4 regions of the Kitasatospora dryopteridis genome follow, and region 2 is predicted to be linked to each of the others. Evidence: riboswitches for the same ligand, from Rfam matches in the RefSeq annotation. Region 2 holds a riboswitch; each other region holds the start of a gene.
The links. A riboswitch is a leader RNA that binds a small molecule or an ion and turns the genes downstream of it on or off. The one in region 2 is predicted to bind cyclic di-AMP.

Region 1 (7,634 bases), 580 kb from region 2:
TCGAGGAGCAGGCCGCCGAGGCCGAGGAGCCCGCGGCCGAGCAGTGAGCACGAGCGAAGGGCCCCGACCGGAGCGGTCGGGGCCCTTCGCCATGCCCCTACGCGCACACCGGGCCTGCACAGCCCTCACCGGATCCGCATGAAACGGGAGTCCGCGTCGGGCCCGCTCCTCAGACGGGCAGCCGCCGGGTGGGCGCCGCAGCGTCCGCGAGCCGGATCGAGGGGGTGCTGACGGCACGGGGCGGGCCGTCCACGGCGACGGGTGCCGCCGCCGCGTTCCACTGCGGCTTGCCGGCGCCCGGCTCCAGCCGCACGGCCTGACGCTCACCGGCCCTGCGCAGCACGATCCGGGTGGGCGGCGGGGACTGCGGGTCCAGCCAGACCTCGTTGCCGCCGAAGGAGCAGTCGAGCACCGCGATGTCGTCCGGCTCACCGTCGGGGGCGGCGCGGAAGGCCACTCCGGCCTTCCGGTAGCCCGTCAGGCGGCTCCGGCCGATCGTCACCGTCGTTCCGGCGAGCTGGTGCTTGGCGGTGGCGACGGCGTAGTCGGACTGTCCCGCGGCGTCGATGAGCATGCCGTCGAAGACGGTGCCCTTGTCGCGGCCGAGGGCGTGCACGGCCACTCCCCCGGCGGCGTTGCCGTACAGCACGCCGGAGGTGTAGTCGAAGTCGTTGAGGTAGGCGCCGTGCTCGATGCCCCAGCCGCCGTTGTGGTAGGCCACGAAGCGGTCGACGGTGTGGTGGTGGCGGGCGTTCAGCCAGACGAAGATCCCGTTCTGCAGGTTGTTGTGGGCGAGGCAGCGTTCGAAGGTCCAGACGCCCTCGCTGGTCTCCGGCCACTCGTAGCCGGAGGCGCCGGCGGCGCCCTGGACGCCGACCGCCACGCAGTCGCGGGCGGTGCCGCCGGTGCCCGCCCCGAGCGAGAAGCCGGTGAGCCGGTAGCCGCGCGGGGCGGGCTCGTACACGGTGCGGGAGGCCACGCAGGACTCGTAGGCGATGTCGTCGGACGGCTCCTGCGGGGTGCGGGTGTCCGTCGGCCCGTCCCACCAGTAGGCGTCCTCCCAGGTGTCGTGGCTGATGCAGCTGCGGAAGGTGATGCCGTGGCTGGCGTGCGGGACGAAGGCGTGGCTGCCGGCGTCGCGGACGACGACGCCCTCGACGGCGGTGCCGCGGGAGGCGTCGCCGAGCATGTGGAAGTGCAGCCCGTACCGGCCGAGGACCGGCTCGGTGACCGGGGTGCCGTTCCAGGTCTCCTTGCCCGCCTTGCGGGGGCCGACCCAGCGGAGGGCGGCGTGCCGGACGTCGGCCCGCCGGGAGCTGGTCAGGTGGACGTGGGTACGACCGCGGGGGGTGCCCTCGATCCGCACGCTGCGGGTCAGGTTGAGCACCTCGGCGCCCGCGGTGACGCCGCCGCCGACCGCGACGCGCGGGTGGGCGTGCGCCAGGGGTGCGGTCAGCGTGACGGTGCGGCCGTCGATCCGTCTGATCGTGCACAGATCGTACCGGGTGGAGAAGTCGCCCTCGTCGGGGGGTCCGGTCGGGGTGACGGCGAGCTCGTCGCCGGGCTGCCAGCCGGTCGGCGGCTCGGCCAGCTGCAGCTCGGTGGCGCCGGCCTTCAGCGCGGCCGCGGCGCGCACCCACGCGGTCTTGGCGGCGCCGTCCAGTCGCAGGTAGCCGGAGCCGGTGACCCAGAGGCCGGTGTCCCCCTCCACCATCGTCATGCCGCCGCCCCGGAAGGACCGTTCGTCCGCAGAGGGAAATCTCAGGGCATGCACGGAGCCGTCCGCGGGAGCCAGCACCAGGGTGCCGCGCACCTCGACACTGCCCGCCGAGGCCAGCGCGACGCTGCGCCCGGGGGCGAAGACCAGCGAGCCCCCCGGCTCCACGAGCAGCGAGCCGACCGCGGCATCCGCGTCCAGCAGCACCCGGTCGGAGATCCGCACGGCGCTCTTCGGGCCGGGTACGGCGCCGCCCCAGCCGGCCGCGTCCGACCAGCGGCGGCCCGTCAGATCGACCGGGGAGGGCGAGGGCTCGGCCGGGGCCGGGGCGGCATGCGTGTGCCCGGCAGAAGCCCCTGCAGGGCCCGCGGAGGGTGCCGCGGAGGCCGGCGGCGGGGCGGACGGGGCGGCGAGCGCCCGGCGGGCCAACTCCCCGCCGCCGACCGCCGCGGCGGCGACCGGTGCGGCGATCCAGCCGAGCAGTCGGCGGCGCCCGGGGCGGCGGTGCGAGCCCACCCGCCGCGGCGCCCCCTCGGGCATCCCGTCACCGTGCTCCATGATCGGCCCACCCCTCCCCCCGGGGCCCTGCCCGGGCCCGACGCCTGAAGCATAAACAAGCCCGTTTCAGCCCAAGAGTTTTGCGCAAAAGCGGCCGAAGTCGATCACAATCACACCGAAGAATCGATCATGAATTCATTCAAGATCGACTGTGATCGGCATCACACATGTTTGCGGTTTGAACTTAACTCTGTCTAATGTCCTCCCACGTTCGTGGTCACACGGACCCAGTTGGCCCGAACGCCGAGTCCTGCCGGCGGTCCGACTGGCAATGCGAAACGCACTTCGGCAGGGGCGGGGGAACCAGGTAAGTCGCCCGGGAACGGCCATGCGCCGTTCCTCGGCTTGGGGTGAAGCCGCGCGCGCGGAAACAGCGGAAAGACCGCTGCCTCCGCGCGGGCGGCCGGGCAACTCCAGCCCGAATCCGACAGCTCACCTCGCAGGCGTGGGAGAGGAACGCTCCTTCATGCTGTCCATCAACTCCAAGCGCGGCCGCCGCATTCTCGCCACCACCGGCGTCGTCGGCATCGGTCTGTCGATCCCGTCCCTCGCCGCCGGCACCGCCTCCGCCGCCACGGTCGCCACCTGGGACAAGGTCGCCCAGTGCGAGAGCACCGGCAACTGGCACATCAACACCGGCAACGGCTTCTACGGTGGCCTCCAGTTCACCAACAGCACCTGGTCCTCCTTCGGTGGCGGCGCCTACGCCGCCCGCGCCGACCTCGCCACCAAGGACCAGCAGATCGCCATCGCCGAGAAGGTCCTGGCCGTCCAGGGCCCCGGCGCCTGGCCCGTCTGCTCGGTCAAGGCCGGTCTGACCAAGGGCGGCCCGGCCCCGGAGATCAACCCCGGCGGCTCGTCCTCCACCACCACCGCCTCGACCGGCAGCAGCACGGCCGCCAAGCCGGCCGCGCCGAGCACCGGCTCCACCACCGCGAGCAGCGGCTCCACCGCCTCCGCCGGCACCTCCCAGGACGGCAAGGCCTGGCAGGGCAAGAAGTCCTGGCAGCAGAACCGCTGGAACCACGGCGGCACCTACACCGTCCGGGCCGGCGACTGGCTGTCGACCATCGCCGAGCGCAACCACGTCCAGGGCGGCTGGCAGAAGCTCTACGAGCTCAACAAGTCGGTCCTGAAGCAGGGTCCGCACTCCATCTACCCGGGCCAGAAGCTGTCGCTCGGCACCGCCGCCACCGCCCAGGCCGCCCAGGCCGCCCCGGCCAAGGCGCAGGCTGCCCCGGCCACCGCGGTCAAGGCGAGCACCACCACCACGGCCGCGAAGGCCGCCACCGGCTCCAAGGCCGCCGCGGTCAACTTCGCGCTCTCCAAGGTGGGCCAGGCCTACATCTACGGCGGCACCGGCAACGGCGGCTGGGACTGCTCCGGCCTCACCCAGGCCGCGCTGCGCGCCGCGGGCATCTCCGTCCCGCGCGTCGCCGCCGACCAGGCCGACTACTCGACCCGCGTCTCGCTGGACAACCTGCAGCCGGGCGACCTGCTGTTCTGGTCCAACAACGGCGCCAACTCGGGCGTGCACCACGTCGCCATGTACATCGGCGACGGCAAGTACGTCGAGGCGGCCAACCCGCGCGCCGGTGTGCGCGTCCAGACCATCGCCAACTGGGCGCCGGACTTCGCCGGCCGGGTCTGATCCACCCCGCCCCGGCGTCCCGTACGCCGGGGCCAGGCGCCCGAAGCCGTAACCGGGTCCCACGGCCCGGGCGCCCCTCTCCCGACCGATGCCCCGGAGCAGCCTTCCGCCGCTCCGGGGCTTCGGCCTGCCCGCCTCTTCCCGCTTTCCCGCCCGGATAGGCTGACGCTCCCCCGGAGTTGAGGAGCCGCCATGGCAGCGAAGGTCACCGTCACACTGGACGCCGATCTGGCGATCGAGGTCATGCTGGCCGCCGGAGCGGGCAACCCGCAGGACGCGGTCGAGCTCGTCGTCCGCGACTACCTGGCCCGCAGCCGGCGCACCGAGGCCCGCACCGGCGACGCCGCCGACGCCGAACGCACCGCCCGCCCGCACCGCACCGTCGAAGAGGGCTGAGGGATCGCCTGACGGCCCCGGAGGCAGCCACCAGGGGCACTGAGGGCACCTCCCAGCGCCCCTGGTGGCTGCCCGCGCCCCAGTGGCTGCCACAAGGCCCCCCAGAGACGGCTGCGGCCCCGGAGAGAGGGCTCTCCGGGGCCGTACGGGTGTGCCGCTGCCCGGTGGGGCTCGACGGGGGGTCAGCGCACGCTGGCGCCGGTGGAGCCGCGCATCACGAGCTCCGGCTGGAACATGAACTCCGCGCGCTGCGCGGGGTTTCCGCCGACCTCCTCGAGGAGGGCGTCGACGGCGGCGGTGGCCATGGCCTCCACCGGCTGGCGGATGGTGGTCAGCGGCGGCTCGGTGAACGCTATCAGCGGCGAGTCGTCGAACCCGACCACCGAGACGTCCTGCGGCACGGACAGTCCGCGCTGCCGGGCCGCGCGGATCGCGCCGAGCGCCATCATGTCGCTGCCGCAGACGATCGCGGTGCAGCCCTTGTCGAGCAGCACACCGGCCGCGGCGTGCCCGCCCTCCACGCTGAACAGCGTGTGGTGGACCCAGCCGTCGGCCTCCTCCTCGGTCAGCCCGAGGAGTTCCTGCACGGCCGCCCGGAAGCCCTCGACCTTCCGGAGCACCGGCACGAAGCGCCGCTGCCCGATCGCGAGGCCGATCTTCGTGTGGCCGAGCTCGACCAGGTGCTGGACGGCCATCCACATCGCCGCCCGGTCGTCCGGCGAGATGAACGGCGCGGCGATCCGCTCGCTGTAGCCGTTGATCATCACGAACGGCACCTGGCGGCCGATCAGCTTGTTGTACCGCTCGTGGTCGGCCGTGGTGTCGGCGTGCAGACCGGAAACGAAGACGATGCCGGCCACCCCCCGCTCCACCAGCAGCTCCACGAGTTCGTCCTCGGTGGAGCCACCGGGGGTCTGGGTGCACAGGACCGGCGTGTAGCCGTGCCGGCTGAGCACCTGCTCGATCACCTGCGCGAGCGCCGGGAAGATCGGGTTGTTGAGCTCCGGGATGATCAGACCGATCAGACCCGCGCTGCGCTGCCGCAGCCGGGTGGGCCTCTCGTACCCGAGTACGTCGAGGGCGGCCAGTACGGTCTGGCGGGTGGTCGCGGAGACGCCCGCCTTGCCGTTGAGTACGCGGCTGACGGTGGCTTCACTGACCCCCGCCTGCGCCGCGATGTCCGAGAGTCGCGCCGTAGTCACGATCCCAGAGCCTATTGCAACCATCTCAGACCGCCCACCATACGGTGCTGTCCGCTGCCAGCAGAATCTCGCCGTCCGCGGCCTCGGTGTCCGCGGAGGACAGCAGGATACGTCCGGGAGCCGGGATCCGGACCGGCGCACCGGTGGTGTTGGAGGTGCAGACGAAGGAGCCCTGCGCGCTGTCCCGGCGGAAGGCCAGCACGCCCTCGGGCGCCTCCAGCCAGGTCACCTCGGTGCCGGCGCCGAGCGCGGGGTGCGCGCGGCGGACGGCCAGCGCGGAGCGGTAGAGCTCCAGGGTGGAGGTCGGGTCGCCGGTCTGGACCTCGACGCTCAGCCCGGCCCACTCGGCGGGCTGCGGCAGCCAGCTCGGGCCGCCGGCGTTGGGGCCGAAGCCGTACGGGGCCTCGGTGCCGGACCACGGGATCGGCACCCGGCAGCCGTCGCGGAAGCCGTCCTGGCCGGAGGCCCGGAAGAAGGACGGGTCCTGGCGGACCTCGTCCGGCAGGTCGGTGACGTCCGGCAGGCCGAGCTCCTCGCCCTGGTAGACGTAGGCGGAGCCGGGCAGCGCCAGCATCAGCAGGCTGGCGGCGCGGGCGCGGCGCAGGCCGAGCTCGCGGTCGCCGGCGGTGCGGATCTGGGTGCCCTGGCCCGGCTCGTTGGCGAAGCGGGTGGCGTGCCGGGTGACGTCGTGGTTGGAGAGCACCCAGGTGGTGGGGGCGTCGACCGGGCGCATCGAGTCGAGCGAGACGTCGATGACCCCGCGCAGCTCGGCGGCGTCCCAGGAGGTGCCCAGGTACTGGAAGTTGAAGGCCTGGTGCAGCTCGTCGGGGCGGACGTAGTTGGCGGTGCGCTGGACGGTCGGGGTCCAGGCCTCGGCGACGCCGATCCGCTCGCCCGGGTACTCGTCGAGGATCTTGCGCCAGTCGCGGTAGATCTCGTGGACGCCGTCCTGGTCGAAGAAGGGCATCACGTCGTTGCCGAGCAGCTTCAGCTGGTCGCCGGCGCCGATGTCGGGCAGGCCGGCCTGCTTGACCATGCCGTGCGCGACGTCGATCCGGAAGCCGTCGACGCCCATGTCCAGCCAGAAGCGCAGGATCGAGCGGAACTCGTCGGCGACGGCCCGGTTCTCCCAGTTGAAGTCGGGCTGCTCCGGGGCGAACAGGTGCAGGTACCACTCGCCGGGGGTGCCGTCCGGGTTGACGGAGCGGGTCCAGGCCGGGCCGCCGAAGATCGACTCCCAGTTGTTCGGCGGCAGCTCGCCGTTCTCGCCCTTGCCGGGGCGGAAGTGGTAGCGGTCGCGCAGCGGGGAGCCGGGGCCCTCGCGCAGCGCGCGCTGGAACCACTCGTGCTGGTCGGAGGAGTGGTTGGGGACGAGGTCGACGATGATCCGCAGGCCGAGCTCGTGGGCGTCGCGGATCAGGCCGTCGGCGTCCAGCAGGGTGCCGAACATCGGGTCCACCGCGCGGTAGTCGGAGACGTCGTAGCCGGCGTCGGCCTGCGGGGAGGCGTAGAACGGGGAGAGCCAGACCGCGTCGACGCCGAGGTCGCGCAGGTAGGGCAGGCGGCTGCGGATGCCCGGAAGGTCGCCCATGCCGTCGCCGTTGGAGTCGGCGAAGCTGCGCGGGTACACCTGGTAGATGACCGCGTCCCGCCACCAGCCTCTGGACGCGCCCGCACTCGCTGCGATCGGCTCGGCGGCGGGAACGGGGGCGGGCCGGGAGGCGTCGGCCAGGTTCTGGGTCATTGGTCAGTCATCCCTTGGGGAATCGCGGCGAACAGAGCGTGTTTGACGGTACGTCGGCCCGTGGGCCTCAGTGGGGGGTTCGGCCGGGCGGCGGCGGTCGGCGGACCGACCGCCGCGCCCGGGCGGCCACGTCGGCGATCAGGACTTCGCGGCACCGGCGGTCAGGCCGGTGACCAGGTGGCGCTGGACGAGGTAGAACACCAGCGCGGCGGGCAGCGCGATCAGCACCGAGGTGGTGGCCATCAGGCCCCACTGGTGGTCGTGCTCGCTGATGAAGGACTGCAGGCCCACCGCGAGCGTGTACTTGTCCGAGCTGAGCATGAAGGTCGAGGCGAACGCGACCTCGGCCCAGGCGGTGAGGAAGGA
Region 2 (7,634 bases):
TGCCCGGGGAGCGGAGCCTGAACGCGATCCGGGTCAGCTTCGGCGCGGGCACTCCGGTGGAGCACGTGGACCGCTTCCTGGCCGCCGTCCGCGAGCTGGTCACCGACGGCGCCCGCTGGACCTACCGCAACGAGGGCGGCCGCTGCGTTCCCGCCACCTCGGCGCCCAGGGCATGAGCGTCACCACCAGGGGCGCGGGGAACTGCGCAATTCGGATGCGGGCCACCGTACGAATCAGGGGTCTGCCGATTTCTCACGGCGGCCCACTCCCTGATTGCGCAGTTCCCCGCGCCCCTGAATCAACCGCCCCCTGGGTGGTTGCCCCTCTTACTACTCGTCGAGGCCGAGGGCGAAGGCTGCCTCGAGGTCGTGCTGGGAGTAGGTGCGGAAGGCGATCTGGGTCTCGGTGTGCTCGACGCCCGGCACCTTGTTGACCTGACCCGGGATCACCTCGGCGAGGTCCTCGTGCCGGCGCACCCGGACCATCGCCACCAGGTCGTAGCTGCCGGTCACCGAGTAGACCTCGCTGACGCCCTCGATCGCGGCGATCGCCTCGGCGATCTCGGGGATCCGGTCGACGCTGGTCTTGATGAGGACGATCGCGGTGATCACTCTTCGGCTCCTGTGTGTGGGGTACGGCTCAGCGTATCGGCCGTCGGCCGGGCCCGTCTGCCCTGCCGGAGGCCCGCCGCCCACACCGCCAGCCAGCCCGCGCTGAAGCCGATGACGTGCACCAGGTACGCAACCCCGGGCACCGCCGGGCCGAGCGGCCACCACTGCAGGGCGAACCACAGGCCGAGCACCAGCCAGGCCGGGAACCGCAGCGGCAGGAAGAGCAGCAGCGGCACCAGGGTGGTCACCCGGGCCCTCGGGTACAGCCGCAGGTAGCCGCCGAGCACCCCGGCGATCGCGCCCGAGGCGCCGACCAGTGCGCGCGCCGACTCCGCGGAGTCGGCCTCGGCCAGCGCCCAGCCGTACGTCGCCAGGTAGCCGACCCCCAGATAGAAGAGGAGGAAGCGCAGCCGGCCGAGGCGCCCCTCCAGGTCGGGGCCGAACACATAGAGGAAGAGGAGGTTGCCGACCAGGTGCAGCCAGCCCGCGTGGACGAACAGCGAGCTCAGCACCGACAGGAACGGGATCTTGTGCGGTGTGGGGGAGAGCGTGCAGCCCGGTACCGCCGGCGGCAGGGCGGCCAGCCGGCCGGCGTCCAGCGGACGGCCGGCCAGCAGTTCGGCGGGGACTGCGCCCCAGCGCTGCTCGAAGCGCTGCTCGGCGCAGACCCGGGCGTTGCCGGTGCCGTACCGCGGGTTGAGGCCGAAGCTGGGGCCGGCCAGCAGGACGACGGCGCTCAGTGCGATCAGCGTGTAGGTGACCAGCGGGGTGCGGGCAGCGGCCCCGGCGCCGGCACCCGCCGGTTCGCGCACCGGTGCGGGGACGGGGGCGGGGACGGCCATACCGGCGAGCATTCCTCGGAGCCCGCGCCGCGAACCGGCCGCTGCTGCAAGCGGGTGACCTGTCCGTTCCCCAAGACCGGTGACCGTCGGCCGGGCCGTACGCAATAGGCTTGGACGACCGGACCCGGGACCATCCGAGAGGACCTCCGATGACCATCGCCGCCCCCACCGCCGAGACTCGCTGGCGCTGCACGCTCTGCGGGAACCTCACCCGCTTCGACGTGACGCGCTCGGCCCGGGTGGTGGAGTACCTGCACTTCGACCTCAGCGGCGAGTCGAAGGTGGAGGAGACCGAGGTGCTCAGCGAGACCCTCGAGTCGGTCCGCTGCCGCTGGTGCAACGCCGTCGACCAGGTCGAGCTCGTGGCCCGGCCCGGGGCCGAGGCCGCCGCGGAGCAGGCCGAGGACGAGTCGAAGGCCTGAGCCTTCCGCTTCCGACACACCCCGGTGGAGCTCCTGCGCCACCGGGGTGTGTGGCGCGGTGCCCGGCTGGGCACGGTAGACGGGACAATTGCACAGAGCGGTGCATTCGAGGGCAGCGGCCACCGGCCGCGCGGGCCCGGGGAGCAGGATCGGAGCCGAGGACGTGGTGGACGCAGCGAGCGGGCCGGCCGAGCCGCAGGGGCAGCAGCCCGCTGCGGACGCGGAGCTGCCGGACGCTCCCGGGGCCGGGCCGACGGCCGGGGACGCGCCGTCCGAGCAGCTGGACCGCCCGCTGCCCGAAGGGGTGCGCCGCCGTGTGGTGGGCATCGCCGCCGACGCCCTGGGTGCCATCCCGGTCGGCGAGCTGCCGTCCGGCCTGCGCCCGTACGCCAAGTTCACCCCCGCCCGGCGGGCCAAGTACGCGGGGACCGCGCTGGCCGCGGCGCTGGACGCGGAGCCGGTGTTCCGGGTCCGGATAGCCGATCGGCTGCGGCTCGGACAGCCCGACCTGGTGAAGGCGCTGGAGTCCGGGACCGTTCCGGCCGCCGCCGATCCGATGGACGTGGCAGCCGCCGCCTACCTGCTGCGCCCGGTCGGCTGGAGCCGGCTGGTCGTCGACGCGGGGGACGAGGTCGAGCGGGCGGACGCCGAGGGCGCCGCCGCGGAGGCCGCCCGGGTGGTGGAGAAGCTCCAGGCGGAGCTCACCGAGGTGCGCGCCTCGGCCCGGGCGGACCTGGAGCGGCAGCGGGCCGACGCGGAGGGGGTGCGCCGGGAGGCGGAGTCGCTGCGCAAGCGCGTCCGCTCCCTGGAGAGCGACACCCGGCGCGCGCAGGCGGAGGTCCGCAAGCTGCAGGCCGAGTTGGACGCCGCCCGGGCCGCCGCCGCGGCCGAGCGCAGTGCGGCGGAGGGCGAGGCGCGCCGGCTGCGGCACCGGATCACCGAGCTGGAGACGGCCGCCGAGGCCGGCCGCGTTCGGCGCGCGAGGGCCGGAGCGTGGAGGACATGCGGCTGCGGCTGCTGCTCGACACCGTGCTCCAGTCGGCGCAGGGCCTGCAGCGGGAGTTGGCGCTGCCGGTCTCCCAGCTGCGGCCAGCCGATCTGGTGGACGCGGTGGAGCCCGGTTCGGCGAACCCGCACGACGTGGCCCGGCGCGGGCTGGCCGAGGACGACCCGGCGCTGCTCGACCAGCTGCTGGCGATCCCTCAGGTGCATCTGGTGGTGGACGGCTACAACGTGACCAAGACCGGCTATCCGGCGCTGCCGCTGGAGCAGCAGCGGATGCGGCTGCTCGGCGGGCTGGCGATGCTGGCGCAGCGCACCCAGGCCGAGGTGACCTGCGTCTTCGACGGGCAGGACCTGGACGTTCCGGTGATCATGGCGCCGCCGCGCGGGGTCCGGGTCCGCTTCAGCCGCACGGGGGAGACCGCGGACGAACTGATCCGCCGCCTGGTGCGGGCCGAGCCGCAGGGCCGGCCGGTCGTGGTGGTCTCCACCGACAAGGAGGTCGCGGACGGCGTGCGGAAGGCGGGAGCGCGTCCGGTCGCGTCGATTCTGCTGCTCAACCGGCTCGCCAGGCCCTGACGGGCCGTCGGCCCAGGTGGCGGGGTTGTGTCGGGGTGGTGAAATCCGGGTCCGCGCGACAAGTTCGCCCGGGCGGGGAGTGGCGCCGAGGGCGGATCTTCACTAGGGTCTGGCGTCAAACCTATTTTCCGGACGTCCACTCGATCGGGTGAGTCCAGCAGGAAGAAGGAGCTAGTCCCTTGGCCTCCCACCGCCGTCCCAAGCAGCCGAGCCGCGCGCGGGTCACCGTGCTCACCGCTGCCGCCGCGACTGCGGTCGCCCTCTCCGCCCAGGCCGCCGCACACGCCGCGCCGGCCAAGCCGAGCAAGGACGAGGTGAAGGTCCAGGTCGACAAGCTGCTCGAGGAGCAGGAGCAGGCGGCCGAGAAGTACAACGGCGCCAAGGAGCGGGCCGACCAGCTCCGCAAGCAGGCCGACCAGCTGCAGGACCAGATCGCCCGCGGCCAGGAGCAGCTCTCCCAGGTGGCGTCCGGCCTGTCCGCGGTGGCGGCCGACCAGTACCGCACCGGTGGCGTGGACCCGACGGTCGCGCTGATGCTGGACTCGAACCCGGACAACTACCTCGACCGGGCGTCCAGCAACGAGCAGGCCACCGACACCCAGGCGTCCACGCTGAAGGGCCTGCGGGACCAGCAGCGCCGGCTGGACCAGCAGAAGCAGGAGGCCGCGGCCATCCTCGCCGAGCTGGACAACTCCACCCAGGCGCTGAACGACGCCAAGGCGGACGTCCAGAAGAAGCTCTCCGAGGCCCAGCGCCTGCTGAGCACGCTGACCGCCGCCGAGCGCGCCGCGATCCTCGGCAGCGACCGCGCCTCGCGCAGCGACGACCGCTACGACGTCGGCAGCCTGCCGCCGGCCGCGGGCTACGCGGCGACCGCCGTCTCGGCGGCGATGGGCAAGCGCGGCACCCCGTACGTCTGGGGCGCCACCGGCCCGAACTCCTTCGACTGCTCCGGCCTGATGGTGTGGGCGTACGCCAAGGCCGGCGTGTCGCTGCCGCGCACCTCGCAGTCGCAGGCGAGCGTCGGCACCCGCGTCCCCTCGTTGGCCGCCGCCCAGCCGGGTGACCTCGTCATCTACTACTCGGACGCGCACCACGTCGGCATGTACGTCGGCAACGGCCTCGTCGTCCACGCGCCGCGCACCGGCGACGTGGTGAAGCTGATGGATGCGGACATCCTGCCGATCAAGACCATTCGCCGCGTCTGACCCATCGGTAGCAATTCAGACATATGCCTCACCTGCGGCGTTTCTGACGTCGCATGACACGCCCGGGCGCGTCGTGATCACTGTGTGATCTCCGACACGCCCGGGCGTCGGCTTTGTCGGGCGTGCGGTGAAAACTCGTCAGCCGAGCGTGGATTATCGGTCACGGGCAGTCGCAATCACATTTTCACGACAACATTCCCCCGATGTTTTTCTGACAAGGATTTGAACGGATCACGGATCGGTTACTAGGGTCATGACCCACGGACCGCCGCACAGTCGAGCGCCCAACCCGGGCGACGGTGGCGGTCACCGCCGAGTCCGCGACGCAGCAGGGCAGTCCGACTGCCCACGGGGAGCCCCTGCGGGGGCGCTGTCGAACGGAGCCGGGGAACCACGTTTCCCCCGGGGTGAATCGGCGTCAGGTCGGCCGCGCCGGCCGGGCCGCGGATCGGACCGCGGACCGTGCAGGGGTGGCCGTGAGGCGTCGTAGGGCAATGCTTCCGGCCCGAACCCGTCAGCTCACCCGGTAGGCGGTGTGAGGAAGAAGGAGTCCGCCTTCGTGGCGTCCCATCGTCGTCCCAAGCCCGTCGGCCGTACCCGCGCCTCGATCCTGACTGCGGCAGCCGCCACTGCGGTGGCACTTTCCTCGCAGACCGGTGCGTACGCCGACCCGGCACCCACCAAGGAGCAGGTCGCGGCCCAGGTCGACCAGCTCAACGAGCAGGCCGAGGCCGCCAACGAGGAGTACCTCGCGGCGACCGAGAAGCAGCAGGACCTGCAGAAGCAGGTCACCCAGCTCCAGGACCAGGTCGCCCGCCAGCAGGCGGAGGTGAGCGGCGTTCAGGGCCGCCTCGCCGAGGTGGCCGCCCAGCAGTACCGCGACGGCGGCATCTCGCCCACGGTCAAGCTGATGCTCTCCAGCAACCCCGGCGACTTCCTCGGCCAGGCCGGGGCGGTCAGCCGGATGAATGCGACCCAGGCCGACACGCTCAAGTCCTTCAAGGCCGAGCAGGCCAAGCTGGACGTCCAGAAGACCGAGGCCGAGCACAAGCTCGCCGAGCTGGACACCAGCACCCGGGCCCTCAAGGCCAAGAAGGAGGAGTTCCAGGGCAAGCTGGCCAAGGCCAGTGCCCTGCTGAACACCCTCACCCAGAAGGAGAAGGACGATCTGGCCGCCGCCGAGGCCCGTGCCGCGGCTGCCGCCAAGTCCACCGCCGACCGGGCCTCGCGCGACACCACCCGTACCGACCTCGGCACCGCCGACGTGCCGACCGGGTCCTACACCGCGCGGGCGATCGAGGCCGTGAAGTCCAAGCTGGGCTCCCCGTACGTGTACGGAGCCACCGGCCCCAACCAGTTCGACTGCTCCGGTCTGATGCAGTGGGCGTACCGCCAGGCCGGCGTGTCGATCCCGCGGACCTCGCAGTCGCAGGCCGGTGCGGGCACCAACGTCGGCACCAACATCGCCAACGCCAAGCCCGGCGACCTGGTCATCTACTACGGCGACCGGCACCACGTCGGCATGTACGTGGGCGGCGGCCAGGTGATCCACGCGCCGCACACCGGCGCGGTGGTCCGCTACGTCTCGGCGACCGCGATGCCGATCTCGGCGATCGTGCGGGTCTGACGTCCCGTCCGGCGGCCTGCCGCGGGCCCGGCTCCCCAGGGGCCGGGCCCGCGGCCGTTCCCGCAGGCAGGTGGGCCGATTCGGCCGAATGTCCGATTGAAGGTCAAATATTCGCGGATGGCAGGGTTTGGACTAGATCGGCGGGACTCGCTAACGTCTGCCCCCGGACCTCCGCGAGGACGACCGCCCGTCGGGGCGGCCGCGGGCGTCCGGCCGCAGGAACGGAGCCGCCGCCGCATGTCCGTGCACCGTCGCCCCCAACTGCCGGGCGGTCACGCCCTCGCCCGAGCGCTGGTACTCACCGCCGCGGCCACCACCGCCGTGGGCGCCTCCGTCGGCACCGGCGCCTGGGGCGCCCCCGCAGCGCCGACCGACCCCTCCCGGCGGACGGCCGACGTCAAGTCCAGGGTCGACCGGCTCTACGACGAGGCCGAGCAGGCCAGCGAACGGGCGAACGCCGCCCAGGAGGAGCAGCGGAGGCTGCAGGACGAGGCCACCCACCTCCAGGAGCAGGTCGCCACCGGGCAGGAGGAGCTCAACGGCCTCTACACCGACCTCGCCACCGCCGCCGCCGCGCAGTACCGGGACGGCGGCCTCGACCCGGCCGTCCGGCTGATGCTGGAGTCCGACCCGGCCGCGTACCTCACCCGGGCCCGCGCCCTCGACCAGGCCGCCGGCCGCCAGGGCGAGACCCTGCACCGCGTCCTCGAGCGCCAGCGCAGGCTCGACCAGCGGCGCGCCGAGGCCACCTCCAAGCTCGCCGAGCTGGAGGACGTCCGCCGCTCCCTCGCCGCGAGCAAGGAGGAGATCCGGCAGCGGCTCGGCGACGCCCAGCGGCTGCTCGGCGGCCTCACCGCCGCCGAGCGCGCCCGGCTGGCGGAGGACGACGACGCCGCCGCGGCCCGCCGCGCCGCCCGGGGCCCCGAACGCCCCGACCTCGGCGACCGGCCGGCCTCCTCCGGGCGCGCGGCTACCGCACTGGCCGCCGCCATCAGTAAGATCGGTTCTCCGTATGTGTACGGATCGACCGGCCCTCGTACCTTCGACTGCTCCGGTCTGATGTACTGGAGCTGGCGGCAGGCCGGAGTCTCCCTGCCGCGCACCTCGCAGGCGCAGGCGAACGCGGGGCGGCGAGTGAGCCTGTCCGAGGCGCAACCGGGAGACCTGGTGATCTTCTACAGGGACATGCACCACGTCGGCATGTACGCCGGCGGGGGCGTCGTCGTGCACGCCCCCTACCCGGGCGCCCGGGTCCGCTACGAGAGCGTCAACGCCATGCCCGTCAGCGGGGTGGTGCGGGTCTGAGCACCGTCCACCGGCAGCCCGGCCCGTCCGGCGGGGAG
Region 3 (7,634 bases), 4.1 Mb from region 2:
CGCCCCGAGTCTTCACCCGGGCGGCGACCGGGCCCATTGGCGGATCACACACGACATCCCCCGGCGACCGGGCCCGCCGCGACACGTAACCACCAACCGTTCAACAAAGTGTTGACGGCCTCGGGTGGTGGATCTAGCTTGTGCGAGTGGCACCACTCTTCAGGAGGTCCACCCGTGACCAACCAACCCACCGCATCGACCGCGGACACCGGGGCCCTTGAGGCCCTGGCGGCGGCCCCGGCCGCCGAACTGCGGGAGACGCTGCTGGAGGTCTGCTCCAGCCCCCGCTGGGCCGAGGCGGTCGAGGCCGCCAGGCCCTGGCGGGACCGGCCGGCCCTGCTGGCCGCCAATGCCGCCGCCATGGCGGTGCTCACCGCCGACGACCTCGCCGACGCGATGGCCGGCCACGCCCGGATCGGCACGCCGAAGGCCGGCGACGCCACCTCCGAGCGCGAGCAGGCCGGCATCCGGGGAGCCGACACCGCACTCCTCGACGAGCTGCACGAGGCCAACGCCGCCTACGAGGCGAAGTTCGGCCACGTGTTCCTGATCTGCGCGACCGGCCGCACCGCCGGCACCATGCTCGCCTCGCTGCGCGAGCGCTTCCCCAACGACGCCGCCACCGAGAGCGAGATCGTCCGCGGCGAGCTGCGAAAGATCAACGACATCCGCATCAACCGGCTGCTCGACGGTCCGCAGGCCTCCGCCTGAGGACCCACGGGCAGCCCGTCCCCGCCACAGTGAAGGTCGTCCACCCCATGACTGGCATCTCCACGCACGTGCTCGACACCAGCCTCGGCCGGCCGGCCGAGGGCGTCCCGGTCGAGCTTGCGCTGAACACCGAGGGTGGCTGGAAGGTGCTCGGCACCTCCGCCACGGACTCCGACGGCCGGGTCAAGGACCTGCCGGCCGTGGAGGCGGGCTCGGTCGTCCGGCTGCTCTTCGACACCGCCGCGTACTACGCGGGGCGGTCCGAGGAGGCGCCGTTCTTCCCCGAGGTAGCGATCGTCTTCACGGTCGCGCCCGCGCAGCACCACTACCACGTGCCCCTGCTGCTCAACCCGTTCGGCTACTCGGTCTACCGCGGAAGCTAGTGGACCGACCTGGAAGCTTAGGAGCCATGCCATGGCCCATGTGCTCGGTCAGAACCAGTACGGCAAGGCGGAGAACCGCATCGTGCGGGTCTACCGCGACTCCACCCGGCACGAGATCAAGGACCTGAACGTCTCGGTCTCCCTGCAGGGCGAGTTCGAGGACGTCCACCTCACCGGCTCCAACGCCAACTGCCTCCCCACCGACACCACCAAGAACACCGTCTACGCCTTCGCCAAGGAGTACGGCATCGAGTCGGCGGAGGCCTTCGGCATAACGCTGGCCCGCCACTTCGTCGACAACACCGAGCGCGGCGTGGTGCACAGCGCCCGCATCCGGATCGAGGAGTACACCTGGGACCGCATCCGGACCCCGGACAGCTCCGCCCGCTTCATCGGCTCCGAGGAGGTCGGCCACTCCTTCGTCCGCAACGGCCAGGAGGTACGCACCTCCGAGATCGTCTACGACGGCGAGTCCGTCCAGGTGATCTCCGGCCTCAAGGACCTGGTCGTGATGAACACGACCAACTCGGAGTTCTGGGGCTACATCAAGGACAAGTACACCACCCTCCAGGAGGCCTACGACCGGATCCTGGCCACCCAGGTGACGGCCCGTTGGAAGTACGGCTACACCGGTCGCGACAACGAGCCCCAGCCGAACTGGAACCGCTCGTACAACCACGTGAAGCGCCACATGCTGGAGGCCTTCGCCGAGACGTACTCCTACTCGCTGCAGCAGACCCTGCACGCGATGGGCACCCGGGTGCTCAACAACCGCGCCGAGGTGGACGAGGTCCGCCTGGAGCTCCCCAACAAGCACCACTTCCTCGTCGACCTGGAGCCCTTCGGCCTCAAGAACGAGAACGAGGTGTACTACGCCGCCGACCGGATGTACGGCCTGATCGAGGGCACCGTGCACCGCGAGGGCGTCGTCCCGGTCATCCCCGTCGCCTGACGGCCGGGCCGGCGCACCCGCCCACGGGCCGGACGGCCGCCGCGGGGCACCTGTGCCTCCCCGCGGCGCCCGCACCCCGTCCGGCCCGGCCCGCCCGGCCCGCCCCGTCCGGCGGCCCGGGCGCACCACCCGCCGCACCACCCGCCGCTCCGCCCGCGGCGCCCCCTCAGCCCTCGCCCCCATAGGAGTTCACACCATGGCAGTCCAGCCCCCACCCGCCGACCAGCGGATCGTGATCGAGAACGTCGCCGTCGCGACGGTGGACGCGAACGACACCGAGTACGCCCGCGGCCACGTGGTGATCCTCGGCAACCGGATCGAGTCGGTGGGCGACGGCCCGGCCCCGCAGTGGCTGGACAACGTGGTGCGCCGGATCAACGGCGAGGGGCACCTGGTCACCCCCGGCCTGGTCAACACCCACCACCACTTCTACCAGTGGATCACCCGCGGCCTCGCCCAGGACAACATCCTCTTCGACTGGCTGGTCGCCCTCTACCCGACCTGGGCCCGGATCGACGACAAGCTGGTGCACGCGGCCACCCAGGGATCGGCCGCCGCCCTGCTCAAGTCCGGCTGCACCACCGCCTCCGACCACCACTACGTCTTCCCGCAGGGCGGCGGCGACATCCTCGGCGCCTCCATCGAGGGCGTGCAGGAGCTCGGCCTGCGCTTCACCGCGCTGCGCGGCTCCATGGACCGCAGCAAGAAGGACGGCGGCCTGCCGCCGGACCACGCGGTGGAGAGGACCGAGGACATCCTGATCGCCTCCGAGGCCGCCGTCGACACCTGGCACGACGCCTCCTTCGGCTCGATGCTGCACGTGGCACTCGCGCCCTGCTCCCCCTTCTCGGTCTCCACCGAACTCCTCAAGGAGTCCGCCGTGCTGGCGCGGCGCAAGGGCGTCCGGCTGCACACCCACGGCTCGGAGACGGCCGAGGAGGAGCAGTTCTGCAAGGAGCTGTTCGGCATGGGCCCGACCGACTACTTCGAGTCCACCGGCTGGCTCGGCGAGGACGTGTGGATGGCGCACTGCGTCCACATGAACGACTCCGACATCGCCAAGTTCGCCGAGACCGGCACCGGTGTCGCTCACTGCCCGTCCTCCAACGCCCGCCTGGCGGCCGGCATCGCCCGCGTCCCGGACATGCTGAAGGCCGGCGTGCCGGTCGGCCTGGGCGTGGACGGCACCGCCTCCAACGAGTCCGGCGAGCTCGGCACCGAGCTGCGCAACGCCCTGCTGATCAACCGCCTGCACGGCCGGCCGGACGCCCTGACCGCCCGTCAGTCGCTGCGCCTGGGCACCATGGGCGGCGCCCGGGTGCTCGGCCGGCAGAACGAGATCGGCTCGATCGAGCCCGGCAAGCTCGCCGACCTGGCCCTGTGGAAGATCGACGGCATCATGCACTCCTCGATCGCCGACCCGGTGGCCGCGCTCACCCTGGGCGCCCTGCCGCCGCTCGCCGTGCTCTTCGTCAACGGCAACGCGGTCGTCGAGAAGGGCGTGCTGACCACCGTCGACGAGGACCGGATCGCGCTGGCCTGCGCCCGCGCCGCGAAGGAGCTCGCCTCCCGCGTCTGATCCCAGGACTCCGGGCCGCGCCAGGGACGGTGCGCCACCCGGACTCCGCGGCCCCGGCCGGCCCGCAGCGGGCCGGGGCCGGCCGGAGCACGGCCCCCGGACCCACGGCGAGGGTCCGGGGGCTGCGGCGTGCCCGGATGTGATGGACCTGACACTGGCTGTCCGGCGCCTTGCCCTCCGGGAAGACACTGCTAACCTGCTCGGACGCCCGCGCCATGCGGGCCCCGTCCCGGGACCGCCGAGTCCCGTCCGCCCGGTGACGGCAATGCGAGATGCGACACGGACGGGAGCGGGGGAACCAGGTAAGTCGCCCTGGCCCCGCTTGCATGCTCGCGGACGGCCAGGGCTCGGGGTGAAGCCGCCCTCCGGCGGCCGGGCCACCTGACGGCCCGAATCCGACAGCTCACCTCGCAGGCGTCGTCGAGGAACAACTCCATGCCTGTTTCCGCCATCGCCCTCAAGGTGGGCGCGGTCGCCGGGCTCGGCCTGCTGGCCGTCCCCTTCCTGGGCAGCGCCGAGGCCGCCAACGTGCCCGAGGTGACCCAGGACCGGCTCGCGCCGGTCGCCATCGCCGCGGACACCGCGGCAGCCGCCTCCCTGTCCGTCCACTCCTCCGCCTGCTTCACCGCCCGGAGAATCGGCGTCGCCGTCCGCGACGCCGCCGGCAACAAGCTGGACTTCCCCGGTACCGCCCGCAACGTGCAGATCTGCCCCGACGGGGTCACCGTCACCACCGCCGCCCGCACCCTGCCGGCCGGCGTCTACACCGCCTTCGGCACCTGGCAGGACGGCAACCGGCGCTGGCACAACCTCCCGGTGCAGACGCTGGACGTCCGCAGCACCGGCACCCCGGCGCCGGCCCCGAGCCCGACCACGGCCCCGGTCGCGCCGAGCACCTCCCCCACGGCGAGCGCCACCTCGGCGCCCGCCACGCCGTCCGCGGCCCCGACCACGTCGGCCCCCAGCTTCACCGCCTCCCCGTCGGCGAGCTCCTCCCCCACCTCGACGGCCGGCGCGCCGACCTGGTCGGACGACTTCGACGGCGTGAACGTGCCGCTCGGCAGCTGGAAGGGCTGCTCCAACGGCTCGTCCATCACCGCCAGCCACTGCACCGGGCTGCCGGCCGCGGTGGACAGCAAGTGGTGGGCCTACCCGGACGGCTGGAAGGACACCAGCAAGAACGGCACCTACGCCCCGTCGAAGACGATGTCCATCGCCAACGGCCAGATGAACCTCCACCTCAACCGGGACGCCTCCGGCACCTGGGTCTCCGCGCCGGTGCCCAAGCTCCCGTCCGCCGGCGGTGACGGCGTCCAGTACGGGCGCTTCGAGGTGACCTGGAAGGCCACCTCGGCCGCCGGCTACAAGATGGCGTGGCTGCTCTGGCCGGACGACGGCATCTGGCCGCAGCACGGCGAGATCGACTTCCCCGAGGGCGACCTGAACGGCAAGATCGGTGCGTTCATGCACCGCGCCGACGCCACCTCGGGCAGCGACCAGGACGCCTTCTCCACCGGCGTCCCGACGGCCGGCGCGTGGCACACCTCGGCGGTCGACTGGCAGAAGGACGGCGTGACCTTCTACCTGGACGGCAAGGTGATCGGGCGCTCCACCGCGCGCATCCCCGGCAACGCGATGCACTGGGTGCTGCAGTCCGAGACGGCCCTCGGCGGCACCGTGCCCGCCGTGGGCTCCTCGGCGGACATCGCCATCGACTCGGTCAAGTTCTGGAAGGCCGGCTGACCTTCCTCGTCCGCCTGACCGGCGCCCTCCCCCCGGGGGCGCCGGTCAGGCGGTGCGGCCGAGCGTGGCGAGGTAGCCCCGCCAGCCGCCGTGGCCGGTGATCTCCCGGTGCACCCCGCGCTCGAGTTCGCCTCGGCGCAGCACCATGGACAGGCACGGGGTGCCGTCCTCCAGGGCGATCACGCCGAGCTCCAACTCCGGCGGCTCGCCGGGCAGGACGGTGTCGCGCAGGTGCTCCAGCGGGACGTCGTACAGCTCGCCCTCGATCGCCGAGCCGCTGCCGGGGTCGGGCAGCAGCCCGGGGCAGACGTCCCGGACGGAGAAGAAGCGGTGGCCGGGCGCGGTGCGCACCGGGCCGACCAGGTACTCGGCGACCAGCGGGTGGAACGGTCCGCCGGTCATGGCCTGGCCGTTGAAGAAGATGAGCGCCATGGGGAAGTGCCTCCGAAAACAGGCGTTCCGTACGGCTCCCGGTGCCGGGGCGGCGGGAGCCGTACGGAACGGTGAAATGTGGCGGGCGAGTTCGACGACCTGGAGGGGCGGCGGGACACCCGCGGGCGGATAGGTTGGGGTCAGTCGAGCAGGGGCAGCGCGGGCAGGGTGAGGAAGTCGACGAACTCCTCGGCCAGGGCGACCTGTTCGAAGAGCCTGGCGGCCTCGGCCCAGCGGCCCGCGGCGTAGGCGTCCGCGCCGAGTTCGGTGCGGAGCTCGGCGAGCTCCTCGGCCACGAGCCGGCGGACGAGCTCCGCGGTGGCCTTCTCACCGGTGTCGGAGAGCACGACGCCGTTGTTGATCCACTGCCAGATCTGCGAGCGGGAGATCTCGGCGGTGGCGGCGTCCTCCATCATGTTGAAGATGGCGACGGCGCCGAGGCCGCGCAGCCAGGCCTCGATGTAGCGGACGCCGACCTGGACGGCGTTGTGCAGGCCCGCACGGGTGCAGTGGCCGCCGGCGCCGGCGATGTCGAGCAGCTGGTCGGGGGTGACGGGCTCGGCGGGCGGCGGCGCGTCCTTCTGGTGCGGGCGGTCGCCGAGCACGGCGTCGAAGCTGGCGCGGGCCACCGGGACGAGGTCCGGGTGGGCGACCCAGGAGCCGTCGAAGCCGCCGGCCGCCTCGCGGTCCTTGTCGGCCTTGACCTTCTCGAAGGCGGCCGCGTTGACCTCCGGGTCCCTGCGGGAGGGGATGAACGCGGCCATGCCGCCGATCGCGTGGGCGCCGCGGCGGTGGCAGGTCTGCACCAGCAGGCGGGTGTAGGCGGCCATGAACGGCGAGGCCATGGTGACGCTGTTGCGGTCCGGCAGGATGTAGTGCTCGCCGGCGTCGCGGAAGTTCTTGACGATGGAGAAGAGGTAGTCCCAGCGGCCCGCGTTGAGGCCGGCCGCGTGGTCGCGCAGCTCGTAGAGGATCTCGTCCATCTCGAAGGCCGCGGTGATGGTCTCGATCAGCACGGTGGCGCGGATCGTGCCGTGCGGGATGCCGAGCTCGGCCTGCGCGTGGGTGAAGACGTCGTTCCACAGCCGCGCCTCGAGGTGGCTCTCGGTCTTCGGCAGGTAGAAGTACGGGCCGGAGTTCGGGTCGCCGGTGCCGCGGGCGAGCAGGCGGGCGGCGTTGTGGAAGAAGTAGAGGCCGAAGTCGAGCAGGCCGCCGGCGACCGGGGTGCCGTCGACCAGCAGGTGGGTCTCGTCGAGGTGCCAGCCGCGCGGGCGGACGACGACGGTGGCGAGTTCGGCGGCGGGCTTCAGGGTGTAGGCCTTGCCCGCGGGCGAGGTGAAGTCGATCCGGCCCTCGAAGGCGTCGATCAGGTTGAGCTGGCCTGAGACGACGTTCTCCCAGGTGGGCGAGGTGGCGTCCTCGAAGTCGGCGAGCCAGACCTTCGCGCCGGAGTTGAGCGCGTTGATCACCATCTTGCGGTCGGTGGGGCCGGTGATCTCCACCCGGCGGTCCTGGAGCGCGCGGGGCGCCTCGGCGACCTTCCAGTCGCCCGCCCGGACGTCGGCCGTCCCGGGCAGGAAGTCGAGGGTGCCGGCGGCGGCGATCTCGGCGCGGCGGGTCTTCCGTCGGGCGAGGAGCTCCTGGCGGCGGCCTTCGAAGGCGCGGTGGAGCCCGACCACGAAGGCGACGGCCTCCGGGGTGAGCACCTCCTCGGCGCGGGCGACGCGCGGACCGGCGACCGTGACGACCGGGGCGGCGGACGATGCGCCGACAGGTCCCTGATCTGCAGCCATGGGCAGGACACTCCTTGGACGGTTGAGCCAGCACTGGGGGT
Region 4 (7,634 bases), 420 kb from region 2:
GGCGGCCATGGAAGGGGACGATCTGCCGCCCCGCTTGGAGTAACGCCGCCGGCGATGCGAGGCGGCAACCTGGGCCGCCGGGTGAGGCGCTCGGGTCGGCGAGGTGCTGAAGCTCCACTGCCTCCAGACCGGTAGGAGCGGCGCCGTATGCGGCAAGGGCGGCGCGAAAGTCGGAATCGTGGTGCAGTACGTAGGCGGGTGCAATGTTGAGCTGCGCGTTGGCGGAGTGCGCTCGGTCGGAGGTAACCACGCCGACGAGCAGGCGGCCGCAGAACACTGCCGCGCCTGATAGGCCGCCCCACGGAGACGTATCGTCGGACGGCCACCGAGGGGGATGCTGGGCAAGGTCCATCACGTACCGGTTGCGTCCGCTGCCCGGATTCATCTCCCCGCGCAGCTGTACGGCCTCAACCGCCTTGCCTTCGCACTGGGCGACGTCCGGCATGCCCCAGGTCTCGCACCCCGTACCGGGCCGATCGGTGACCATCCGCCCCCAGCGCACCGTAGTTACTGGCGCCTGCCACCGCTGGTCCTCCTCGACCAGGACCAGAGCGGCGTCGTCCCGGCCACCTGCGGTACCGCACCACACCACCGTTCCGTCGGGTGACGGCTCGCCCTTACGGCGTGGCGCGTCCGGGTGGATCACCTGCACCCGTGCTCCGGCCCGCCCCACGACGTGCGCGGAGGTCAGCACCAATCGGCCACCCACCACATACCCCGACCCCGGACCACCGGGCCCGGTCACCGCCATCAGGCGACCCCGCTCCACCCCAACTCCCGCTCACGTCGAAAACCTGAACTCGCTGTCCGGTAGGGATCACCCTGGAGGTGATCATTCGGGGATAAGTTCCTCGGTCTCCTCGTCGCTGGACAGGCGCGGAGCACCGGCGACCAGCAGGTCACCACCGCGGACGTTGCGAGGCGTGAGCGTGAAGGACACGCGATGCGTACGCCCCCGGGACACCCCAGCCTCGGTCTCCGCGCCAACGGCCCACAGCTTGAACCCGGCCTTCGCCTTCGCGTCCGCCCGTACCTCGACCTCGAACTCCATCTCCACCGGACCCACCGCGAACACCACGTCCGGATGGCTTCCACCCACGGCTGCCGCAGCGATGAGCTCGTCCCGCACGGCCGCCACCGCATCCACCAGAAGAATATCCACTGCACCCATCCCGATCCGACGTCCCGTCATGAATGCGACCACCGTAGAACCACCCACCCGCATCATGCAGCCAAATCCGAGCTCCACAGATGGCTCTTATGAGGGCGAGGCCCCGCCATTAGTCTTCCGGACTGAAGGCCCTTCCCGGCATGATCCGGACCAACGACGGACCAAACTGGGCCGAAGATCGAGAGTGACATGGTCAGAGCGTGTTTGGTCAGCGGCCTGTAAATCTGCTGGTTCTCCCGGCCGAGGCCGTAGACCATGGCCGGCATGATGCTCGCGGGGCCGCGGATCACCGCGCCAAGGATGCTGTTGCTCAACCGGGTCGACTTCGAGCCGGGCTGCTACGTCTTCACGCTGGATCAGCCGCTCTTCCTGATGCCGGGTGATCAGGTGTGCGCCGAGGCGCGCTCTGTAGCCGTTCTACGGGCCTCAGGGGCGGTCGAGCGGCCGTCGGGCGACTGGGCCACCGAGCGGTGGGCGTACAAGCTGCTGTGAGCCGCACCGTGCCCCTTGCGTGCCCGTTCGGCCAGGCCTCGGCGGGGAATCCCGGGGAACAACGGCGAGGCGCCCCGCTCCCCCGCAGGTCAGCGAGTCGCCAGCTCAGCCCACATCCAGTGCCGTCGTCTTCCAAACTGGCCACGCGGGTTCGATTCCCGTCGCCCGCTCCAACACGAAGGCCCCAGCTCAGCGACCTGATCGCAGAGCTGGGGCCTTCGTCGTCTGAGGGAATTTCAGGCCGCCACGCCCGTTCCGTGCCCGTGGACGGCCTCGCTCACCAGTCCACGGACCGCCCGCACGATCGACCGCTCGTGCTCTGTTCTGCGTCACGGAAGTGGAGACCGCCGACTCCCACCCCGGCGCACGCCCTCTGCCGAGCCCCGGCCGGGGGGGTTGCGGCGCGGCGCCACGCCCGTGGGCCCTGCGAACACCACCCCGTTTCCCCTCCGGGGCGACCGAGCGGTGGTTGTTCAGGCTGTTGCGAGGCCCTCTGTGTCCGCACGTTCGCAGTCCGCCGGTCGTGCTGTTGCCCGCCCATTCGGCCGGGGAGAGCCTGGAAGGTGAGGCGAACATCGGCGGCGGCCCCCGTCCCCGGGCGCTGGCCGTGTGCCGGCGGAACGGGGTGGTTCCGATGGGAACAGGGCAGCAGACGAACGTACCGGGCGGCGGTCAGCGGTGGCGGTTACCCCACTGGCGGTTCTTCACCTGGGTGATCCTTCTCTTCAACCTGGTCATGCTGATCTGGCTGGTTTCCGGTGTGGCCTCGACCGCCCGGGACTGCGACGGCCTGGTGGGCAACGCCCTGACGGACTGCGAGGCGAGCAACGTCGGGACCGGCATCGGTGCGACGCTGATCGTCGTGCTCTGGGCCATGGGTGACGTGATCCTCGGCGTGCTGTGGCTGGTCACCGACCGGCGGGGGCGGCGGGACTGCCCGGTCTGCGGGAACGGTGTCCGGCGCGGCGTACTGGTCTGTGGGAGTTGCGGATACGACTTCCGCGCCGCGGCCGCGCAGCCGCAGGCCGGCGGAGAACGGCCGAGGCCCGGCCCCGGGATCGGTTGATCCCCGGGTCGGGCCTTCGGGTGTGGTGCCGTGCGGCGGTGTGCGTCAGACGCGGACGCCGTGGGCCGCGAGGTACGCGACCGGGTCGATGTCGGAGCCGTACGACGGGGTGGTGCGGATCTCGAAGTGCAGGTGCGGGCCGGTGACGTTGCCGGTGGCACCGGAGAGGCCGATGACCTGGCCGGCGGTGACGGTCTGGCCGACCGATACCTTCAGCGCCGAGAAGTGGGCGTACTGGGAGTACTTGCCGTCGGCGTGCTTGATGACGACGTTGTTGCCGTAGGCGCCGCCCCAGCCGGCCTCGACGACGGTGCCGCCGGCGATGGCGTGGATGGAGGTGCCGGTGCTGACGGCGAAGTCGACGCCGGTGTGGTAACCGCTGGACCAGTTGGAACCGGCCTTGTGGTACGGGGTGCCCAGGCCGGAGGAGACCGGGGCGACGTAGCCGGAGGCGGCCGCGGCCGGCTTGGCGGCCTCGGTCTTCGGGGCGGCGGCGGGCTTCGGGGCAGCCGGCTTGGCGGCCTCGGTCTTGGGGGCGGCCGGCTTCGGGGCGGCCTGGACCGGGGTGCGCTTCTCGGAGCGGGAGGCGGCGGCGGTGTCGGCCTTCTTCGCCTCGGCCTGCGGCGCAGCAGCCTTCGGCGCAGCGGCCTTGGGAGCAGCAGCCTTGGGAGCAGCGGCCTGCGGCGCGGCGGCCTGCACGGCGGCGCCGCCGACGGCCAGCTTCTGGCCCGGGAAGATCAGGTTCGGGTTGCCGCCGATGACCTGGCGGTTGTCCTGGTACAGCTTCTTCCAGCCGCCGTCGACGTGCTGCGCGTTGGCGATCTTGGAAAGGGTGTCGCCGCGGACGACCTTGTAGGTGGTGTCGGCGGCCGGAGCGGCAGCGGGAGCCTGCGCGGGCGCGGCGGCCTGGGCGGCGGCCGGCGCAGCAGCCTGGGCGGCGGCCGGGGCCGCGGCGGGGGCGCTGTGGGCGCTGGCGGCGGTGGCGGGGATGGCGATGGCGGCGGCGGCCACACCGGTGGCGACGGCGACGCGGGACAGACGGGTGCCCAGAACGGACATGGAGTTGTTCCTCTCCGACGCCTGCGAGGTGAGCTGTCGGGTTCGGGCGGGGAGTTCGCCCGGTCGCGAAAAGGCGCGACTTCACCCCAAGCCGTCCCGGATTGCCCGGTGCGGCGACTTACCTTGGGTCCCCCGCTCCTGCCGTGCACGGAATGGTGCGTGACCCCGGGCGGCGGCAGGACTCGGCGTTCCGCCCGGTGGCCCGCCCAGCCGGTGGCCGGGCAGGACTCGAGGAAAACCCGATGGGCGCCTCGGAGGCAAGCGTCTCGGCCTCACGGACCGTCGACGGCCGCCCGGAGGGTCACTCTCCGCCCGCGAGTGGTGGGCGGAGCGCAGTCGATGCAGTGACCGTACGTGTCCGGATCATCAGCAGTCCGGCAAATCGGACACCCCGTGTGCGCGGCCGGTCGCGGCCGGGCACGGATCATGGCCCACCCGGTGACGCTGGTCACGCGGGCCCCTCTGCAGGCCGTCGGCCCGGGCCGATAACCTCGCTCGCGATCGGTGTTCGAGCCCCTTTTCGAGCGAGGAGTCGCGGGTGCGGCCGCAGTCCCGGCTGGACGTGATCCAGCGCAGCGTGGTGCGCGAGATGGCCGCCCGGTACGGGCAGCGGTTCACGGTCGAGGGCAGCGTGGTGCGCGGCCCGGGGACGACGGCGGTGGCGGTCCGCGAGCATCCGGGAGAGGGCGGTGCGGCCGGCCATGTGGACCTGGGCTTCGTGCTGAACCTGGGGCAGGCGGACGGCCCGGTGGTGTGGGACTGCACGGCGGGCCTGGGCCGCACCGAGGAGGAGCGGCTCGACAGCGCGGTACGGATGTGGGCGACCACCACGGCCGCGGCCGTGGTGGAGCTGCAGGACGGGCGCGGCGAGCACGCCGACCGCTGCCGCCCGGCGGAGCTCCCGGGATGGCAGGCGGTGCAGGGTCCGGCTGCGGTCTTCGGTTTCGGCAGCGACCTGCTGGCGGAGTGGCTTGCGGACCACCAGGTGCTGCCGGCGCTCGCCGGGGCCCTGGCGCTGTCGGCGGGCACCGGTGTGACCGGGGTGAAGCTGTTCCTCGGCGGCCGGGCCGGGGAGGACGTCGCCGAGGTGCGGATCAACGGCACCGTGTCGGAGCAGGCCTCGGCCGCGCTGCGCGGCCTCGACTGGCCGCGCGGCGAACGGCTGTGCTGGGCAAGGCTGTTCGTCCTGCTGGTGCCGGACGGCGCGGCGGCGGCGCAGGCCGCTCCGGCCGCCGCCGAGGTGCCGCCGGCCGCCGCGCCGGCCGTGCGGCGCGGGCTGCTGGCGCGCTGGCGGCGGGCCGGGGTCGGGCAGTAGGGCGGGTCAGCTCGCCACGGACGAGATGGTCTTCGCCAGCTGGTTGAGGAAGTCCTGGATCGGCCGGGCCGCCGTGGACTGGCTCACCATGAAGCCGAAGAGCGCTGCGACGATCGCGTGGCTGGTCTTCAGCTGCTTGTTGCGGATGAAGATCACGACGATGACGCCGAACAGGAACAACGCGGAGACGGAGAAGGCCACCCGGACTCACTTCCTCAATCTGTGGCGGGGGTTCGTGCTGGAACCCCGTGTCGAAACCGGACCGCGGCCTGCGCCGACCGTCCCTGGCACGAGTCGACCGATCCCGCCGTCGTGGAGGTGCCCGTGGCGCCGATACCGCCTGCTGTCTGCCGCACCTGCCGCCCCCAATCCCCCGAGCATCGACCAGCCCACCCGGACTCAGTGTGGTCGTTCGTGCTGCCTGCGTAAAGGACTAGCCGGGAGCCCGGGGCGAAGATCCTGCCATGTGAGACGAATTTCCGCCGACCGAGACGATAGCCCATGCCTTCTGACGAACCGTCGGCGGGGCCGGGTGTCAACACGCCGGAATGGCCAATCGGCAGGCCCGTGGCCTGTGTTCCACCGGGTGGTCCGGCTGTGAGGATTGGCCGAAGATCACTCCCCAGGGGTTGACAGACGCTACTGGCGCCACACCAGCAGCACGGCGCGATCGTCGTTGACGTCCTTGGCGACGGTCTCGATGAGGCGCCCGGCCGCGCCGCGGAAGCCGTTGACGACGAGCCGGTCCGCCTCCCCCATCAGCCGGTCCATCCCCTCGCCGAGATCCCGGCCGGGGATCTCGACCATGCCGTCGGTGCACAGCAGCAGGACGTCCCCGCGGTCGAGGCGGCCGCGCAGGCCCTCGAACTTGGCGCCGTCGTAGATGCCGAGCAGCGGGCCCTCCTCGGACTCCTTGACCTCCCAGCGGCCGGTGCCGCCGCTCCGCTGCATCCCCGGCAGATGGCCGGCGGAGAGCAGTTCGTACTGGCCGGTGTCCAGGTCGAGCACCAGGTGGACGGCGGTGGCGAAGCCCTCCTCCCACTCCTGGCGGAGCAGGTAGCCGTTGGCGGCGGGCAGGAAGTCGTGCGCGGGCAGCGAGCCGAGCAGGCCGCCGAAGGCGCCGGAGAGCAGCAGGGCCCGGGAGCCCGCGTCCATGCCCTTGCCGGAGACGTCTGCCAGGACGACCTCCAGCATGCGGCCGCCGGGGCCCGTCCGGGCGGCGACCACGAAGTCGCCGGAGAAGGACTGGCCGCCGGCCGGGCGCAGCGCCATGTCCGCGGACCAGCCCTCGGGCAGCCGGGGCAGTTGGCTCTGCACCCGGAGCCGTTCGCGGAGGTCGAAGAGCATGGTGCCGCCGCCGCGCCAGGGCACGCCGACCCGGCTGCGGAACTGGGCGAGCAGCAGGCCCGCGACGCCGACCGCGCCGACCACCAGGGCGGCGCCGGGGGTGACGCCGTAGACGTAGGTGTCCGGGTTCTCGCTGGCGACCCGCTCGCCGGTGTGGATGAGCGACTCGGTGGAGAGGCCGACCGCGGCGGCCGCGTACAGCAGCACCAGGGTGCCGGGGCGCAGCAGCAGGGAGCCGGCGAGCACCGGGAGCACCAGGGAGGTGGGCGGCACCCAGGCGGGTATCCAGATGTTGAGGACGACGAGCACCGGGACGGCGGCGAGGAAGAGGGCGAAGGCGAGCCAGTCGGGTGCGGCACCGCGGAAGTAGTCGACGCCGGTTCGGCGCAGGGTGCGGCGGGCCCGGCGGAGCCTCGTGCGCAACCGGGCCGTCACGGGCTCCCTGGCCGCGCTCGCGGTGGGGCCCGTCGCAGTCGTCCGGGGCGTGGTGCCCTCCGTGCTGCCAGCCATGGGGTCCGACCTTATCCACGGTTGCGGGTCGGCGTCGACGCCTGCGCCGGGGCTGCGCGGGCTCCCGGGTGCGGTGCGGCGGGTTTCGGCCGGGTGGTGGGGGCGCCGTTCCCGGTGCGCCCCGGGGCGCGTGGCGGCGCACGCGCGCCCGGTGGTGACGGGCTGCCGGAAAAGTCGGTCGCGTACGGTGCGCCGCCGGTGGTAGGGGTGACCGTATGACGACAGGAGAAGCCGCGGCACTGACGGTTCGTCCGCTGGCCGCCGAGGAGTGGGACGGCTGGTACCGCCGCCTGGAGATCGCGTTCGGCGGCGAGGAGGAGGAAGCGGAGGAGCGCGCGCTGTACCGCTCGCTCACCGAAGTGCATCGCGCGCTGGTGGTGTGCGACGGCGCGGAGCCGGTGGGTGGCGGCGGCGCGTTCAGCTTCCGGATGGCGGTGCCCGGCGGGGCGGTGCTGCCGGTCGCGGGCGTCACCATGGTCGGCATGCTGCCCACGCACCGCCGCCGCGGCGGACTGTCGGTGCTGATGCGCCGGCTGCTGGACGACGTGCGGGCCGCCCGCGAGCCGCTGGCGGCGCTGACCGCCTCGGAGCCGGGCATCTACGGCCGGTTCGGCTTCGGCGCGGCGGCCTGGCGGATGGCGGTGACGGTGCCGTGCCACCGGGTGTCGCTGCCG

Region 1: linked by a shared signal. The riboswitch ahead of ACQ614_RS07825 (transglycosylase family protein) and the one ahead of ACQ614_RS10430 (NlpC/P60 family protein) in region 2 are both predicted to bind cyclic di-AMP.
Region 3: linked by a shared signal. The riboswitch ahead of ACQ614_RS28705 (family 16 glycosylhydrolase) and the one ahead of ACQ614_RS10430 (NlpC/P60 family protein) in region 2 are both predicted to bind cyclic di-AMP.
Region 4: linked by a shared signal. The riboswitch ahead of ACQ614_RS12375 (M23 family metallopeptidase) and the one ahead of ACQ614_RS10430 (NlpC/P60 family protein) in region 2 are both predicted to bind cyclic di-AMP.

The regions. Positions count from the first base shown of each region.
Region 1 is NZ_CP192749.1:1,714,080-1,721,713, forward strand. It holds gene ACQ614_RS07815 (hypothetical protein) at 1-47, shown strand, start outside; gene ACQ614_RS07820 (hypothetical protein) at 170-2,275, opposite strand; cyclic di-AMP (ydaO/yuaA leader) riboswitch at 2,538-2,736, shown strand; gene ACQ614_RS07825 (transglycosylase family protein) at 2,742-3,926, shown strand; gene ACQ614_RS07830 (hypothetical protein) at 4,119-4,322, shown strand; gene ACQ614_RS07835 (LacI family DNA-binding transcriptional regulator) at 4,505-5,548, opposite strand; gene ACQ614_RS07840 (glycoside hydrolase family 13 protein) at 5,550-7,268, opposite strand; gene ACQ614_RS07845 (sugar ABC transporter permease) at 7,407-7,634, opposite strand, start outside.
Region 2 is NZ_CP192749.1:2,295,708-2,303,341, reverse strand. It holds gene ACQ614_RS10460 (aminotransferase class V-fold PLP-dependent enzyme) at 1-176, shown strand, start outside; gene ACQ614_RS10455 (Lrp/AsnC ligand binding domain-containing protein) at 330-611, opposite strand; gene ACQ614_RS10450 (rhomboid family intramembrane serine protease) at 608-1,453, opposite strand; gene ACQ614_RS10445 (hypothetical protein) at 1,603-1,875, shown strand; partial or broken gene ACQ614_RS10440 (NYN domain-containing protein) at 2,102-3,456, shown strand; gene ACQ614_RS10435 (NlpC/P60 family protein) at 3,636-4,664, shown strand; cyclic di-AMP (ydaO/yuaA leader) riboswitch at 5,023-5,213, shown strand; gene ACQ614_RS10430 (NlpC/P60 family protein) at 5,224-6,291, shown strand; gene ACQ614_RS10425 (NlpC/P60 family protein) at 6,529-7,596, shown strand.
Region 3 is NZ_CP192749.1:6,369,355-6,376,988, reverse strand. It holds gene uraD (2-oxo-4-hydroxy-4-carboxy-5-ureidoimidazoline decarboxylase) at 175-711, shown strand; gene uraH (hydroxyisourate hydrolase) at 759-1,094, shown strand; gene pucL (factor-independent urate hydroxylase) at 1,126-2,046, shown strand; gene ACQ614_RS28710 (8-oxoguanine deaminase) at 2,243-3,625, shown strand; cyclic di-AMP (ydaO/yuaA leader) riboswitch at 3,882-4,057, shown strand; gene ACQ614_RS28705 (family 16 glycosylhydrolase) at 4,061-5,368, shown strand; gene ACQ614_RS28700 (allophanate hydrolase-related protein) at 5,414-5,800, opposite strand; gene aceB (malate synthase A) at 5,941-7,593, opposite strand.
Region 4 is NZ_CP192749.1:2,714,187-2,721,820, forward strand. It holds gene ACQ614_RS12355 (hypothetical protein) at 1-652, opposite strand, end outside; gene ACQ614_RS12360 (trypco2 family protein) at 833-1,249, opposite strand; gene ACQ614_RS12365 (hypothetical protein) at 1,427-1,663, shown strand; gene ACQ614_RS12370 (hypothetical protein) at 2,187-2,729, shown strand; gene ACQ614_RS12375 (M23 family metallopeptidase) at 2,775-3,788, opposite strand; cyclic di-AMP (ydaO/yuaA leader) riboswitch at 3,792-3,956, opposite strand; gene ACQ614_RS12380 (DUF6348 family protein) at 4,327-5,103, shown strand; gene ACQ614_RS12385 (hypothetical protein) at 5,110-5,304, opposite strand; gene ACQ614_RS12390 (PP2C family protein-serine/threonine phosphatase) at 5,743-6,960, opposite strand; gene ACQ614_RS12395 (GNAT family N-acetyltransferase) at 7,176-7,634, shown strand, end outside.